Thermogutta terrifontis: one gene and its partner. The protein of the gene in region 1 interacts with the protein of each later gene in a pairwise test. Links are inferred from orthologs where the notes say so. Each region holds a gene or a part of one and is shown in the gene's direction. Other genes may lie near its edges.

Region 1 (7,822 bases):
GAAAAGCTGTGAACGGCAAATCTCCGTCCCAGCAATGCAATTGGCTCGCCCGAACAGCGGCTGCGAGTCGTCTTTGGCGGCCGATGAGCGAAATTTCTGACGGGTAGCGAAAAGCTGACCTTTTCCTAACCGTCGGTGCCGGCGTCACCGCCGCCACCACGTCTCGTGGCCACGGCTCCGCTTTGCCGACTCATTCGCATTTTTTACTGCGGACGGGGACCTTCATAGGTGTGCGTGTGGGAGCGAGATTCAATCCCGATGGCCTGCTGGTCAGCTCCGCTTTTGGAGCGACGTGCTTGTCACGTCCACGTTCCAACGTTTGGATCATTCAATTGACCCACCGTATTCCAACTTGGTTGAGTTGCTGGTTAAGCGGTAGGGGCAATTCATGAATTGTCGCTATGGCACGTTGTACTCGCGGCGTGTAGTAGGTTCTTGCAAAAGTGGGGATGGGTCAGCTCCGTTTTGAACGCCGCGTTAGTTGTGTCCGTGGCATTATGGCATCATGGCTAAAGCCAACGGTCGCACTTGTCTTGACGACAGCAATCTCGTAATTTAACGCCAATATCCTGGAGGACTCATCGGAGAACAGAAGTATGATGACGAAGCATGATCCGGCCTATTTCAATGAGCGGCGAGAGAAACTACGGCGCCGCATGAAACGCGAGCAACTGGTGGGCTTTCTGGTCAGCAAGCCCGAGAATGTCACCTATCTAACCGGCTTTAGCGGTGAGGACAGCTACCTGCTGGTCACGCTGGACCACGCCATTCTGATCAGCGACTCTCGATTCACGGAACAGATTCGCGAGGAGTGCCCGGGGCTGGAAGCCTATATCCGGCCGGGGGGCGTATCCCTTGTCCAGGCAGCCGCGCGACTGATCAAGAAAACCAAACTCAGCACAGTCGGAGTGGAGGCCGGCTCTCTTTCGGTGGCGTCGTTTGGCAAACTGCAGGATGCGGTTAACCGTGTGGAATTCGCTAAGACGGAAAACTGGATCGAAGAGCACCGGGCGATTAAGGACAAGGAAGAACTGCAAAGAATTCGCACGGCAGTGACGATTGCCCAACGGGCTTTCCAAGCCGTGAGGGCGACCCTTCGTCCCGATCAGTCGGAGAAGGAGGTGGCCGACTTGCTCGACCATCAGATGCGCTTGCTGGGGGCACGAAGGTCGGCGTTCCCCACGATTGTGGGGGTTGGTCCTCGGGCAGCGCTGCCGCATGTGATACCGACCTCAAAGAAAATTGGTGAAGATGTATTTGTTTTGGTAGATTGGGGGGCTGATGAAGGATGGTACAAGAGCGACTTGACCCGCGTCATCCCAACTGGTAGAATCGCCCCAAAGTTCGCGAAAGTCTATACCACCGTTCTCAAGGCCCAAAAAGCGGCGATTGATGCGATCCGGCCGGGGGTCACGGCGGAGGACGTGGATCGCGCCGCTCGGCAGGTCATTGAGGAAGCGGGGCTCGGCCGCCTCTTTGGGCACGGTCTGGGACACGGGGTGGGGCTCGAAATCCACGAACTCCCACGCCTGGGGCCCAAGGTGCAGACCGTTCTACGGCCGGGGATGGTGGTAACCGTCGAGCCGGGTATCTACATCCCAAACTGGGGTGGGGTCCGGCTCGAGGACGACGTTCTGGTCACCCGGGATGGACACGAGGTCCTTACCAGCCTTCCCAAAGAGTTGGACGAGGTGAGTACACTCTGACGACGCCTGACAGGTCTCTGAGGATAATCGAGGAAAGTTCACTTCCAGCTATAGAATGACTCGCCTATGGGTTCAAACGCTCCCGACGCTCAAAAGCAAGAACCGCCCCAGCCGGATGTGTTTGATGTGGCCCGTGTTCGGGAACTCATTGAGTTGATGCGGGCACACGACCTCAGCGAGATTGACCTGAGGTCCGGGGAGAAGCGAATTCGCCTCCGCCGCGGGCCGGAAGTCGTGCCCACTCCAGCGGGTGCCCCGATACCGATGTGGATGCCCTCGCTGCCTCCTGGAGTTGCCCCATCGGTCGCGGCACCGGCGGCACAGCCCCCGGCTCCTTCGGAGCCGCCGGTTCGGGAGACTGAGACGCCGCCTCCTCCCAAGGAAGAAAACATCGCCTACATCCGCAGTCCGATGGTGGGAACCTTTTATTCGGCCCCGGACCCCGATTCTCCCCCCTATGTGAAGGTGGGCGACCACGTCAATCCGGAAACCATTGTGGGTATTGTGGAGGCCATGAAGGTCTTCAACGAGTTGCCGGCAGAAATTTCTGGAAAAATTGTGGCCGTTCTGGTCGAAAATGGCGAGCCGGTGGAGTACGGGCAGCCCCTGTTCAAGGTGGATACGCAGGGCTGAGGGAGGGGCTCGCTAACCGCGTCGCTCGGCGTTCTCGGGAAGAAGTCTGCCACCGCCTCACACGCTCAATCGCTTATGTTCAAACGGATTCTGATTGCCAATCGAGGAGAAATCGCCCTTCGGGTGCTACGAGCCTGTCGCGAGATGGGCATCGAAACGGTAGCCGTCTTCAGCGAAGCGGATCGCGGGTCGGCTTATCTGGAGCTTGCGAACGAGGCGTACTGCATCGGACCGGCCAAGGCTTCTGAAAGTTATCTCCGTTACGATCGCGTGATCAGCGCCGCCGAGATCGGGAATGCTCAGGCGATTCATCCCGGGTACGGGTTTCTCTCCGAGAATGCTCACTTTGCGGAAGTCTGCCGTAGTTGCCAGATTGAGTTTATCGGTCCTCCGCACGAGGCGATGGCACTGTTAGGGGATAAAAACGCGGCGCGGGCCCTGGCCAAGAAGGTCGGGGTGCCGGTGGTACCGGGAAGCGAGGGCACAGTAGAGACGGAGGCAGAGGCCCTCCGGGTTGCCCGGGAGATCGGTTATCCGGTCCTCATCAAGGCGGCGGCCGGAGGCGGTGGCAAGGGAATGCGCATTGCCGTCAACGAACATTCTCTCAAGTCCGCTCTCCAGCAAGCGCAGCAGGAGGCTGAAGCCGCCTTTGGGAATGGTGCCGTTTATCTGGAAAAATACATCGAGCATCCCCGGCATGTGGAGGTCCAGGCCATCGGGGATCACTACGGCAATGTCGTCCATCTCTGGGAGCGGGACTGCACGATCCAACGCCGTCATCAAAAGTTGATTGAGGAAAGTCCCGCCCCCAATCTGCCTCGCGAAGTCCGCCAGGCGATTTGTGAGTCGGCTGTGAAACTCCTGAAAGCCGCGAATTATTACAACGCGGGGACTGTCGAGTTCCTGGTGGATCGGCAATTCAACTTCTATTTCATCGAGGTCAATGCCCGGATTCAGGTGGAACATCCCGTCACGGAGATGGTGACCGGGCTGGATCTCATCAAGCTCCAGATCAAGGTGGCAGCGGGAGAGCCGTTGCCATTCAAACAGGAAGACGTGGAGCACCGCGGGGTGGCCATCGAATGCCGGATCAACGCGGAAGATCCCGAGCGGGGATTTCGGCCGTCGCCGGGTCGAATCGAACGGATTTTTGTACCAGGAGGCCCCGGGGTTCGGTTCGATTCCCACGTGTATCCTGGATATGTGGTGTCGCCGCATTATGATTCAATGATTGGCAAGCTGATTGTGCACCGGCCCACAAGGGCCGAGGCGATCGCGGCGATGAAAAGCGCCCTGGAGGAGTTGCGGATCGAAGGGATCAAAACAACGGTTGAGCTGAGCAAGGCGATCCTCTCTCACCCGACGTTTGTCGACGCGCGGGCGGACACCACCTTCGTGGAGCGAACATTTCTCCCCAGCCAGCAGCAGGAGGAGAAAAAGTAACGCCACGTGCGGCGACAGGGGGACAGAAAAACCGGACATCGCGCCGGGCGTAATAAATAGAGAACGGGGCAGATTCTGGTCCACGTGGGGCTTTCCGTGAGGGACTGTCGTCATTCGGGGAATGAAGAGTCGTTCGGTTCTGTGACAAAGAGGTGAATTGGGTATGAGTCAGGCCTTGAAAAGTCCGGACAAGGTAGAATCGCCGATCAAGCGTGTGGCCATCTTGTTCTCCGGTGGGCCGGCGCCCGCCGCCAATGCGGTGATCGCCAGTGCCGCGATTGCGTTTTCTCGGATGGGGATTGAGGTGCTGGGCATTCGCCAGGGCTACACGCATCTGATGGAATATACGCCTGACAAGCCTCTCCAGGAGGGTAAGCACTTCATTCGTCTGCGCCACGAGGATCTGGAGTTGGTGCGAAGTCAGCAGGGGATTATTATCGGGACTGCCCGCGCGAACCCTGGAAAAGGGGTCCATACGTACGAAGACCTGGACGACCCCGCGAAGACCGCCCCGCTGAAAACGGTCCATGAGGCGCTGTCATCGCTGGGCGTAGATGCTCTCATTTCCATCGGTGGTGATGATACATTGACCACCGCGGCAAAGTTCAAACTCTTTCAGGATCGCCATCCCAACTTGGGACGCAGAATTGCCGTGGTGCATCTCCCCAAAACCATTGACAACGACTACGAGGGGATCGATTTCACATTCGGATATTTCACCGCGGTGGATATGCTCGCCACCCAGGTTCGCAATCTGCTCGCCGATGCCCGGGCGGCCGGGGCCTACTTCTTTGTTCAAGTCATGGGACGCAAGGCTGGTTGGCTGGCCTACGGAGCAGGAATCGCTGGGGAGGCGTCTCTTATCATCAGTTTGGAAGATATTCCGCCGGAATGGTGGACCACGGAAGAGACCATCAACCCGAAAACAGGGCAAAAGGTGATCGATCCCGAGACAGGAAAACCCCAAATACGGGAAATCATCAACCTTAAGGCCCTGGCCAACCGCGTCGTGGACACGATCATCGCGCGGGAGAAGGAGGGCAAGTCTTACGGCGTGGTGGTGTTTGCCGAAGGCATGGGCGAATACTTCCCGCTGGAGGAGCTCCGCAAGTGCGTTTCGGAAGAGGAGTTTGCCCAGCTCGAACCGGACCCGTTCGGACATTTCCCCGTTTCTCAAATCAAGTTCACGGGCCGTATCGCGCGGCTTGTCAACGATCTTTACGTGGAACGCACAGGCAAGAAGAAAAAACGGATCAACAGTTTGCAGTTCGGCTACGAAGTCCGTTGCCATCGCCCCACGGCGTTTGACATCATTCTCGGCAGCCAGCTCGGGGTAGGTGCGTATCGGGCTCTCATTGAACGGAAACTCGACGGCGTGATGGTTAGCGTCAGCGGTCAGTTGCAGTTGCTCTATCCGCGGTTTGAAGAACTCATGCAGACCGGCAAATTGCGGGCAAAGGAGCGTCTCATCCGTCCCGACGAGGATTTCCATCAACTGCCGCGGTACCTGGAGACCCGCGTCGACTGAGTGCCTCAGCCAGGGATCCGGCCCCCGGATGCGTCCAAATCCCAGGCCATCCCGACAGTCGCCCAATTAAGGCGGGATTGTGCCTGTTGATGGCTTGCTGTTGAGTCATCCTGGCGAAAGCGGACTGGATCTCTCAAAAGGCAGTCCGCTGGCTGATTGGTTGGACATTGCTTACTCCCCATGGCGGCGATTGGTCGCCGCTTTTTTGTTTGTAGCCGGGGCCGCAGGAACGGAGCCGGTCGGCCGATACCGCGGGAGCGGGTGCAACAGACGCAAAAATCGATGTTTTCGACCAGCAAGGTGCGACGCTATATTAAAAAATCGCCGTTGTTTTGATAGCAACCGTCTCCTATGGGAAAGGATTCCCTATGGCCACTTCAGGGGTTTCAAAACCGGAAGTCTTATCGTCTGTTTGTTGTAACGAGCAGGCAAGGAGGCCATGCCGCGAGGCCGACGAATCTTTGGAAAGTTTCCCTCGGAGGGCGACGGGAACACTCGCCGCCGTAAAGGGCGATTCCTCGGAGAAGGTGGCATTTCGGAAATTATCGGTCTTGATTCCCGTATACAACGAAAGGTGGACGCTTGCGGAAGTCGTTCGCCGGGTCCTGGCGGCTCCCGTATCTCTTGGCATGGAAATCGTCATCGTGGATGACGGCTCCACGGATGGATCGTACGAACTGGCTCTGCGATTGGCCGAACAGGATTCGCGGATCAAAGTGATTCGCCACCGCAGAAACATGGGGAAAGGGGCGGCCATTCGCACAGCTATTTCTCACCTTTCCGGAGACATTGCCGTCATTCAGGATGCCGATTTCGAGTATGATCCCCAGGATTTTCCGGCTCTTCTTGCGCCGATTCTCAAAGGGCAGGCCGACGCGGTTTTCGGTTCCCGGTTTATCGGTCACACCCGTCGGGTGCTCTTCTTCTGGCACACGCTGGTGAACAAGTTTCTCACGCTGGTTTCCAACATGGTCAACGATCTGAATCTGACCGACATGGAGACCGGCTACAAGGCCATTCGCACCGACGTACTTAAGCGCTTGCGTCTCAATGCCCGCACCTTCACGATCGAGCCTGAGCTTACCTGCCGCCTGGCACAGTGGGGGGCACGGATTTACGAAGTGCCGGTTTCCTATTTTGGCCGAACATACGCCGAAGGTAAGAAAATCAACGCTTGGGATGGCATCAAGGCGCTGGGCGCAATCCTTTACTACCGTTTTATCGACACACAATTTACCCACGACGAGGGATTTGCCACGCTGCGCTCGTGCCAGCGTGCGGCCGCCTATTCCAAGTGGATTGTGGACCAGGCACGACCGTACCTCGGGCGAAGAATTCTCGAAGCGGGAGCAGGAATTGGCAATATTTCGCCATTCTTCCTCCATGCCGAGCGCCTGGTCCTTGCCGACTGCAACCCCGCCTATTGCCGCATGTTGCGATATCGGTTTGAAGGCCGGGAAAACGTCCGCGTGGACGAAGCCGATCTGACCGCCCCCGACAGCTATCAACAGTGGCGAGAGGACAAGCTCGATACGGTGTTTTGCAGCAATGTGCTGGAACACCTCCCAAACGACGCGGATGTCTTGAAGCAATTCTATCAAATCCTGGAAGAAGGAGGGCACTGCATCATCATCGTTCCTGCGGAGCCTCGCCTGTTCGGCGAAATAGATCAGGCGGTCGGGCACTATCGGCGCTACACCGTGGCGGATCTGGTCGCCAAGATGGAGGCCGCTGGCTTTCAGGTAGTTTTCACCCGGCAGTTCAATCGCCTGGGCGCGGCAGGCTGGTTTGTAAGTTCAAAAGTTCTGCGTCGTCGCCAGCTCGACCCAAGAAGCATGCGGTGGTTTGGAAGGATCACCCCGTTGGCAAAATTGCTGGACTATTTCCTTCCCTGGCCGGGAATGTCACTGATCGTGGTGGGACGTAAACCTCAAAGACAGCTTTTGCGAGCGGCTGCTTGATGATGAGTGAAAACATCCCGCTGGGCACTTCAGGTGTTAAGAGCAGTGAGTCTCCCTCGGCTGGTGGGGGAAACCGAGAAAACGGCCGTTCGGCGGCACCACCGTGGAAAGGCTGGCTATTAACGTGTGTTTGCGGGCTTCTCGCACTCCTGGGAATGGGGGCCGCCGTTCAGGCAGCTTGTGTTATCCTGGGCATTTACCCGAGCGGGAAGCCGGTGCTGGTGAAACACGTCGGCTGGCCGCTCTTGGTTGCCCTTTTCGGTCTGGCGGGCGTGCTGGCGATGTGGCCGAGACCCGCGTGGAACTGGGTCCAGAGGTGGCAGGCCACGATGCGTTGGGCGATTGATTTTTGGTGGGCCCAGCCCTGGTGGGGACGCGTTTTGATCATCGCCGCAACAGGGCATGGGCTGATCTCGGTAGGATACTTCCTGAATTGTCCTGAGGATTTACTTCGACAGTACCAAGAAATAAAGCAATTTGCGTCTGCTCCTTCCAGGCTCTTCGCCGGCCAGCGGGTGGCGAATCTGGAATACCACATCCAGCAATACCGC
Region 2 (7,877 bases), 2.1 Mb from region 1 along the record:
GGAATCGACCAATGCAAGAGAGTTGCCCACCACCATTGGACCTTGCTAGAGTCATCCGAGAAACTTTTGTTCAAGATGGTGAAGTTTGGCAAACAATAGACTCTACAAACAATTGGGCCAAGACACTTATTCTACGCCCCGATCTCCCACTGCCATTTCTCGTGGCGGCCGAGCATCAAACAGCGGGAAGGGGACGGGGCAGCCGCCGTTGGTGGACCGGGCAGGGAAGCCTCGCCTTCTCAGTGATCCTGGCCCCGCCCATGTCACCCAGTAGAACGCCTACCCCCCCAAGTGAGGCAACGGGTCAACACAATCGGCTGAAAACATCTGAAGAAACTGAGTCCGGGCAAGGACCCACCGCGGGCTTTCTTGGACTCCTGGGGGCTCTGAGTGTCTGCCAGGCCATTCGGCCCCTCGTGCCACCGACAGTTCCCGTGGGGCTTCACTGGCCGAACGACGTGTACGTGGCGGGACGAAAAATCGCTGGAATTCTCGTCGAGGTGGCCGCCAACCAGCGCGCCATTTTTGGGATTGGGGTGAATGTGAATAATATGGCTCGGGAAGCCCCCAAGGAGCTTCAGCCTATCGTGACCAGCCTCCGCGACATCTGCGGTACCTTCTTGGACCGAACCGACGTGCTGATCAGCATTCTTCGTCATATGGAAAGCCATCTCGAAGCTCTTTCGCACAATCCCGCAGGCCTGACCAGTGAGGCAGATCGCCTCTGTCTCCAGAAAGGGCATCAACTCATCCTGGAGACAGAGAAACAGCAATACGAAGGAATTTGCCGCGGTATCGACGGCACAGGTGCCATTCTCCTGGAAACACCCGAAGGCGTGCGCAAGTTCATGAGCGGAACCATTGTCCGCAGTCGCGAAATGCTGGAGTAATAAGCCACCCACAACGTAAATGATTCGCTTTGTGGTGATCATGGGGTGGTTTGTCCTTTGTGTTCCACGGTTCCTAAAATTGAACAAGGATCGGGAAAAAAGGGACATCACGATCTGGTACCGCGAATCCCGGCCCGGCCCGGCACTCAAAGTTTCGCAGAAACTTTTGTTCCTTTCCTTGCGGGTAACCGTTCATCAAAGAGTCCCAAGAATATTTGTGACGGGTGATTCTTCCCGAGATAATCGACCGGCGAACTTACGACCGCAGCTTTATGAGCACAAACACCGTTATTGAACAGAACATCGACTGGGGGTTTTTAGAAAGATACCTCGCCGAGCGGGATCCCCATTTTGCCCGGCACTGGGAGCTTTTGCGCGAGGCCCGGGCGAGTCTCGAAGAGAATATAATCGTTTCTCGGGGAGAAACCGGACAGACCATCGCTTCCTCCTTCGCCGAGCGTGTGGAGCGACTGCGCTACCAGCTTCTCCATGAGCGGGAAGAAGTCCTTGACGGGGAGGACTTTCGTGCCGCCGAGATGCTGGACCTCCTGTTCGCCCGGCTCAGTGGCCAAGGTGATCGAACTCCGCGCCGGGCAATCCAGGTGGTTCATGACGAGAGCGTGGCAGCGGAAGCAGTGGCTCAACTGGAGGCATGTCTGGATCGCCAGCGACCTCTCGAAGATGTGCTGGCCAGTGCCCGACGGCTGACCCGCGAGCATTTTGCTGTCTCTCCCACCGTGCATGGAGGACGGGAACAGGATCAGGCCGGTCCGAACGGTTCGACGGGCTGGCGGGTTCTTGTGTACGCTCCCCTTTACTTATCGAGCTACTGCGTGAACTACTGTCTGTACTGCGGATTCCGCTTTCCAGAAAAGGTACCGCGGCGGTGGCTCACGACGGAAGAGGCCCTCGAGCAGGCACAAATCCTCACAAACCGGGGAATGCGACACATCCTGCTTGTTGCGGGAGATTATCCTCAGAAAACCGACGTTGAATACTACAGCGAGATCATCCGGGCGATTCGAGGGCAATTTCCCGTCAGTCTTGCGGTTGAGATTGCCCCACAATCCACGGCCGGATATGCGGCCCTGGTGGAAGCCGGCATCATTGGGGTGACCCTCTACCAGGAGACGTACGATTGGCAGCTTTATCAACATTTCCATCCCCGCGGGCCCAAATCGCACTATGCCTGGCGACTCGAAGGCCTCGAGCGAGCGGCGGAAGGCGGGGTGAAGCGTTTGGGGTTGGGAATTCTGCTTGGGCTGGGCGATCCTTTGCCCGATGCCAAAGCCATGGTCCGCCACGCGGCCTATCTGAAAGAGCGATTTGCTGATCGTCGCATCGCGTTCAGCCTGCCGCGGATTCACGAAGGGCCGGCCGACTTCGTGATTCCGCATCCTGTGGATGACGAAACTCTCATCCGCCTTTACTGTGGGTTGCGGCACGCCTTTCCTCAGGCCGAATTGGTCCTTTCCACGCGGGAGCCGCCCTCACTGCGAGATCTTCTCGCCCAAACATGTATCACCCAAATGAGCGCCGCCAGTTCCACGGTGCCCGGCGGTTATCGCGCAGGTGCAGAGGCTGTGGAAGACCAGGACGGTGGTCAGTTTCCCGTGGTGGACCGACGTCCGGTGGAAGAGGTGGTGGCCATGTTACGAGACGCCGGGCATCATGTGACGTGGCAGGTTCCAGAGTTCGCGCCAGTGACAAAGTGATATAAGGCACAACAATTCAGCGAGTGTGTCGAACTGCCATCAGCGTCGATCGGGATACCAGCCTGCTTCTGACCTATTCCTTTGTTAAGGAGTTAGGAAAAAGCGAAGCTTGAATGCGTCGCCGGGGAAATTTGCGGATTATCCCTCCCGAAATCTGACGGCGTCTGGTCTCGTCCTAGCCAAAAAGATTTCTGTTTCGGTACAATATCCGGCGTGGGTTCTTCGACTGAAGTAGTAGCTGTCCTGATGTGACGAGCAGTATATCCCGCGGAGGGGAAGCCGCGAGCTGACCCGGTGCTCAGCCCGACCGGTGCGCTGAGACGAAATATGGTCGGGACGGAGGCTGCGTCTTTCTTCGGGAATGTACAGGGCGCTCGGGATCGAAGGGGCTGCGATCTCACAGCGGACAGAATGCGCCACGTGCGCGATGGTCCCGGAAAGTAAGAGTCCGGACCAAGCTCCGGTCGCGGGAAAACAAAAGTGAGCGCGACGCAAGATAACAGCGTTTGTTCTCGCTCGCGTTGACAACATTTTTGTTTGCAGCAAAGGGGAGCACCATGGATCAGATGGAACTCGATGCCTGGCACATGCGGCGAGCGTTAAGCTTGGCGGCTCTGGGCAAGGGCGCTGTGGAGCCCAATCCGATGGTGGGCTGTGTCATCGCACGAGGGGCCGAGATTATTGGCGAGGGGTGGCACCGCGCTTATGGTCAGCCGCACGCGGAGGTGGAAGCCCTTCGCATGGCAGGCGACCGGGCAGCCGGAGCCACAATGTATGTCACGCTGGAGCCTTGCTGCCATTTTGGTAAAACGCCCCCCTGCACGGATGCCATTATTCGGGCGGGGATCCGTCGTGTGGTGGCCGCCATGGCGGACCCCTTTTCGCTTGTCCACGGCCAGGGAATCGCTCGTCTGCGAGAAGCCGGGATCGAAGTCGTTGTCGGCCTCATGGAGCAGGAAGCGCGACGTTTGAACGCCCCCTACCTCAAGTTGCTTTCCACGCAACGGCCGTGGGTGATTGCCAAGTGGGCGATGACGGTTGATGGGAAGATCGCCACGGCGACTGGGGAAAGCCGATGGATCAGTGGGGAAGAATCGCGTCGAAAGGTTCACGCACTTCGCGGCCGTGTGGATGGAATCGCGGTAGGGATTGGCACAGTGGAAACGGACGATCCGCTGCTGACGGCCCGGCCGCCTGGCCCCAGAATTGCCGTGCGCATCGTTCTGGACTCACGTGCCCGGCTGTCGCCCCACAGTCGTCTCGTTCAGACCGCCCGGGAATTCCCTGTCCTGGTCGCGGTGTCAGCACAAGCCGACGGCGAGGCTCGCCGGAAGCTGGAGGCTGCCGGATGCGAAGTGCTGGAATGCCCCGGTAAAACACGGTCCGAGCGTTTGCAGGCCCTCCTTGACGAACTGGGACGCCGCCGCATGACCAACGTCCTGTTTGAAGGCGGAAGCCAGGTGCTCGGTGAGCTGTTCGACCATCAACTCGTGGACGAGGTGCACGTGTTTGTTGCTCCCAAAATTGTGGGCGGTCAAAATGGGCGGACACCCGTAGCGGGGAGGGGTGTGACAAAGATGGCGGAGGCCCTCCACCTCTCGAATGTAACCTGGGAACGCGTCGGGGATGATCTGTATCTGCACGGCTACATCTCGCGTTCCGCGTCGGATATCAATCATTTGGCAGGCACGACAGATTGATACAGGGAGACATCGCATGCAACCGCTGGTCTGCCGACAAAATCTAATTGGCTTGACACTTGCCCTGCTCGGCTTGCTCACCCTGCCCGTGGTAGCGACGGCGCAAACCGCGGGGACGCAGGAAATCGTCCTGGAAGGCGTAAATTACGGGAACGAAGCGGAGGCTCAGGGGGCGTGGCATCCCAGTGAACGTACGGCACCGGTACGGCTTGTCCGCGAGGACGGCACGGTGGCTTTGGAAGTCGCCCTGCCGTTTGCGTCTCAGCCAGCCTGGCCGCGAAGCGTCCATGACCGCCGGGTATCGCTGGATCTGTCGCGCCCCGGCGAGTTCCTGTTGGAAGTTTCGGTAGAGCCGGTGGAAGCTGTTGGGTATATCTCGCTCTATTTTCGCAGCGGGGAGGGTTGGTATGCTGCCTCGGGTAGTGTGACGCGACCGGGGCGTCAGGTACTGCGATTCCGCAAATCCGACTTCCGTACCGAGGAACGTCCTCAAGGGTGGCACCAGATCGACGGTATCCGTATTTCATTTTGGCGGGGCCAGAACCTGGATGGCCGGGCGCGAATTTATCGCCTCGTTGCCGTCCGGCACGCCATCGCGATTCTCGGGCCAGCCGCAGCGATTTACGGCCGCGATCCCGAATACCGCACCGCGAGGGAAACCCTCCAGCGATTCGCCAGGCTGCTTGATGACCTCGGCCTTGAGTACGACGAATGGGACGATGCCTCCCCGAACCCACAGATCTGGGCGGAACAGAAGGTCATCATTGTGCCCTATCATCCACGTCTGACCCCGGACGCGACCAAGGCGCTGGCCGAGGCCATCCGACAGGGAACCCGGGTGTTTCTCAACTACCAGGCGCCGGCGGAGTTGCTCGGGCTGCTGGGAATTGGAAAGACCCGATGGGTGGGACAGCAGTTCCCGGGCCAGTTCGCGGAAGTGCGTTTCGACCGCCAAATTCTTCCCGATCTGCCCGAGGTAATGCGTCAAAGCTCGTGGAACGTCACGGAAGCGGAACCGGCCGCTGCCGATGCGCAAGTGATTGGATGGTGGTACACGGCTTCAGGTGAAGCGACGCGAAAACCGGCCATGATTCTTTCACCCCGGGGTGCGTTTTTCAGCCATATTCTTCTAGACGGGGACACAGAGAATCAGCGGTTGATGCTGGCCGCCGTTCTCTCCGCACTGCTTCCCGAACTGAAAACCGAAATCACCCGGGGACTTTTGACACGAGCGGTTCAGGTGGGGCATCTGACCAGTCTCGATGAGTTGCGCGCCTGGTTGAAGACGTATCTCCCCGATTCCACCCATCCAGCCTGGCAATCTTTCGCAGAAGCCGAACAAAAACTTCTTGCCGTTCGTGAGGCCCAATCGCAGGGAAAAGCACCTTCCATCAATTTGCGAGAACTCCAGCAACTTCGGGGAAAACTTATTCAGGCGTACCTGTCCGCCCAGCCAAGCCCCCATGTCGAAGGCCGAGCGTACTGGAATCATTCCGGGCTGGGCGCCTACCCTGGCAATTGGGAACGCACAGCCAGGGAACTTGCCGAAGCGGGCTTCAACATGGTGCTGCCCAATATGCTGTGGGCCGGTCTGGCTCACTATGCAAGCGACATCCTTCCACGAAGCGAAGCCTTCCAAAAATACGGGGACCAAATTGAGCAATGCGTGGCGGCCTGCCATCGGCACGGCCTGGAGGTGCACGTGTGGAAGGTCAATTTCAATTTGAGTAACGCCCCGCAATCGTTCATTGATCAGATGCGGGCAGCGGGGCGGACCCAAATGACACGACGCGGCGAACCCAGCAACTGGCTCTGCCCCTCGCATCCAGAGAATCAGCGTCTGGAAGTGGAGACCATGTTGGAGGTCGTCCGCAAGTACCCGGTGGACGGCATCCATTTTGACTACATCCGCTATCCCGGTCCTGACAATTGTTTTTGCCCGGGCTGCCGCCAGCGATTTGAAGCCGAAATGGGTGTGAAGGTCGCCCAATGGCCACACGATTGTGTCTCGGGCCCCCTGCGTTCCCAATATCTGGAATGGCGACGGCGGAATATCACGCGGGTGGTGGAGGCTGTTTCCCGGGAAGCCCGCCAGATTCGGCCGGGAATCAAAATCTCAGCTGCCGTGTTTGCCGAGTATCCGGCCTGCAGGGATTCTGTCGGTCAGGATTGGGTGAGCTGGGTTCATGCGGGCTACCTCGACTTCGTGTGTCCCATGGACTACACGAACAACCACGAACAGTTTGTCCGCTGGGTGAAAAACCAGTGGCAGGCCACGCAGGGAAAAATTCCCATGTATCCCGGGATCGGCGCTTACCGACTGGATGGTCCCGATCAGGTGGTGGCACAGATTGCGCTTGCCCGGCTTGCCGGTGTTCCCGGCTTCACCATTTTCAACCTCGATGAGCAGTCTCCCAAGACGATCTTCCCCGCGGTGAAGATGGGCGCTACCCGCACTCCGGCGACACCGCCCCACCGCACGCGGCGGTAACCACAACGCGTTGGAGAAACACGGAGCCACCTGCCCATCACGTTCGGCTGTCAGTTTGGATAATTCACCTCTCTTTCTCTGGACACGACCAGCGTGCCCTTCCGGAGATCCGCTCGCCAGATCCCCGTTCCAGCGCTGGATAGTGGCCCCTTCACCGAGTGGGCACTCTACGCTTAGTTCAGGACTGCGGTTACACCTACGGGCAATTCACGGATTGCCTCCGCAAGACGGCGAGTCTCTGGCGCCGGTAGCAGATCCCGGAAACGCGGGGGTGGTCAACTGTGGCGAGCGATTTCTGTAACGGCCTGGATTGCTGCATCAATCTCTTCCCGTGTGGTAAAGGGACTGAAACTAAAGCGGACGGCCCCACCTCGTTCCACGGTGCCCAGCGTCCGGTGCATCAGGGGAGCACAGTGGATCCCCGATCGCACCTGGATGCCGTAGTGCAGATCGAGGATACCCGCTACTTCTTCCGGAGAATACCCCTCAATATTAAGGCTCACCACGCCCACCCGTTGTTCTGCAGACGGAGGACCGTAGAGCGTTACCCCCGGCACTTCCTTCAACCCAGCAATGAGCTGGGCGGTGAGGGCGATTTCATGCTGGCGGATTTCCTCCAGGGTACGGGCTTCCAGGTAGCGAATGCCCTCCACAAGGCCCGCTAGCCCAGGTGCGTTGTGATTGCCGGGCTCGAACTTATCGGGCAGGAAGTCCGGCTGGCGGTCTTCGTCACTGCGGGAGCCGGTTCCTCCCATCCGCAGCGGCACCAATCTCTCTTCGATCCTGGGAGCAAGATAGAGGACGCCGGTTCCCATCGGTCCAAGGAGCCCCTTGTGGCCGGGAGCCGCCAACAAATCGATTCCCAATTCCTTGGGAAAAAGTGGCAGATGTCCCAGCGACTGAGCCGCATCCACCAAAATAATCGCCTCGCAATGCCGCCGAACCAGTTTGACGATTTCTTCCAGCGGCTGAAGTGTTCCCACCACATTGGACGCGTGGTTGACCGCCACCAGACGCGTCTCCGGGCGAAGTGCTTTTTCCAGTTCTTCGAGAATCACAAACCCGCGGGGATCGCAAGGAA

The links.
Region 2: the proteins of accC (region 1) and ribD interact in binary tests that used the Escherichia coli proteins (3 or more experiments, as listed by UniProt). The link is inferred for Thermogutta terrifontis from one-to-one orthologs.

The regions. Positions count from the first base shown.
Region 1 is NZ_CP018477.1:1,035,348-1,043,169, forward strand. Bases 1,703-4,598 are described here. They hold accC (acetyl-CoA carboxylase biotin carboxylase subunit), read left to right. Parts: upstream 1,703-2,414; coding sequence 2,415-3,782; downstream 3,783-4,598. Other genes in these bases: THTE_RS03815 (M24 family metallopeptidase), read left to right, coding at 1,703-1,706; accB (acetyl-CoA carboxylase biotin carboxyl carrier protein), read left to right, coding at 1,773-2,339; THTE_RS03830 (6-phosphofructokinase), read left to right, coding at 3,946-4,598. Also shown: THTE_RS03810 (Gfo/Idh/MocA family protein), read left to right, coding at 1-12; more of THTE_RS03815, read left to right, coding at 597-1,702; more of THTE_RS03830, read left to right, coding at 4,599-5,310; THTE_RS17865 (bifunctional glycosyltransferase/class I SAM-dependent methyltransferase), read left to right, coding at 5,862-7,271; THTE_RS03840 (hypothetical protein), read left to right, coding at 7,271-7,822. UniProt on the Escherichia coli protein: This protein is a component of the acetyl coenzyme A carboxylase complex; first, biotin carboxylase catalyzes the carboxylation of the carrier protein and then the transcarboxylase transfers the carboxyl group to form malonyl-CoA.
Region 2 is NZ_CP018477.1:3,175,703-3,183,579, reverse strand. Bases 2,283-5,233 are described here. They hold ribD (bifunctional diaminohydroxyphosphoribosylaminopyrimidine deaminase/5-amino-6-(5-phosphoribosylamino)uracil reductase RibD), read left to right. Parts: upstream 2,283-3,162; coding sequence 3,163-4,305; downstream 4,306-5,233. Other genes in these bases: THTE_RS11825 (glycoside hydrolase family 10-like protein), read left to right, coding at 4,322-5,233; THTE_RS11835 (radical SAM protein), read left to right, coding at 2,283-2,605. Also shown: THTE_RS11845 (biotin--[acetyl-CoA-carboxylase] ligase), read left to right, coding at 12-890; more of THTE_RS11835, read left to right, coding at 1,163-2,282; more of THTE_RS11825, read left to right, coding at 5,234-6,796; THTE_RS11820 (aminotransferase class V-fold PLP-dependent enzyme), read right to left, coding at 7,072-7,877. UniProt on the Escherichia coli protein: Converts 2,5-diamino-6-(ribosylamino)-4(3h)-pyrimidinone 5'-phosphate into 5-amino-6-(ribosylamino)-2,4(1h,3h)-pyrimidinedione 5'-phosphate.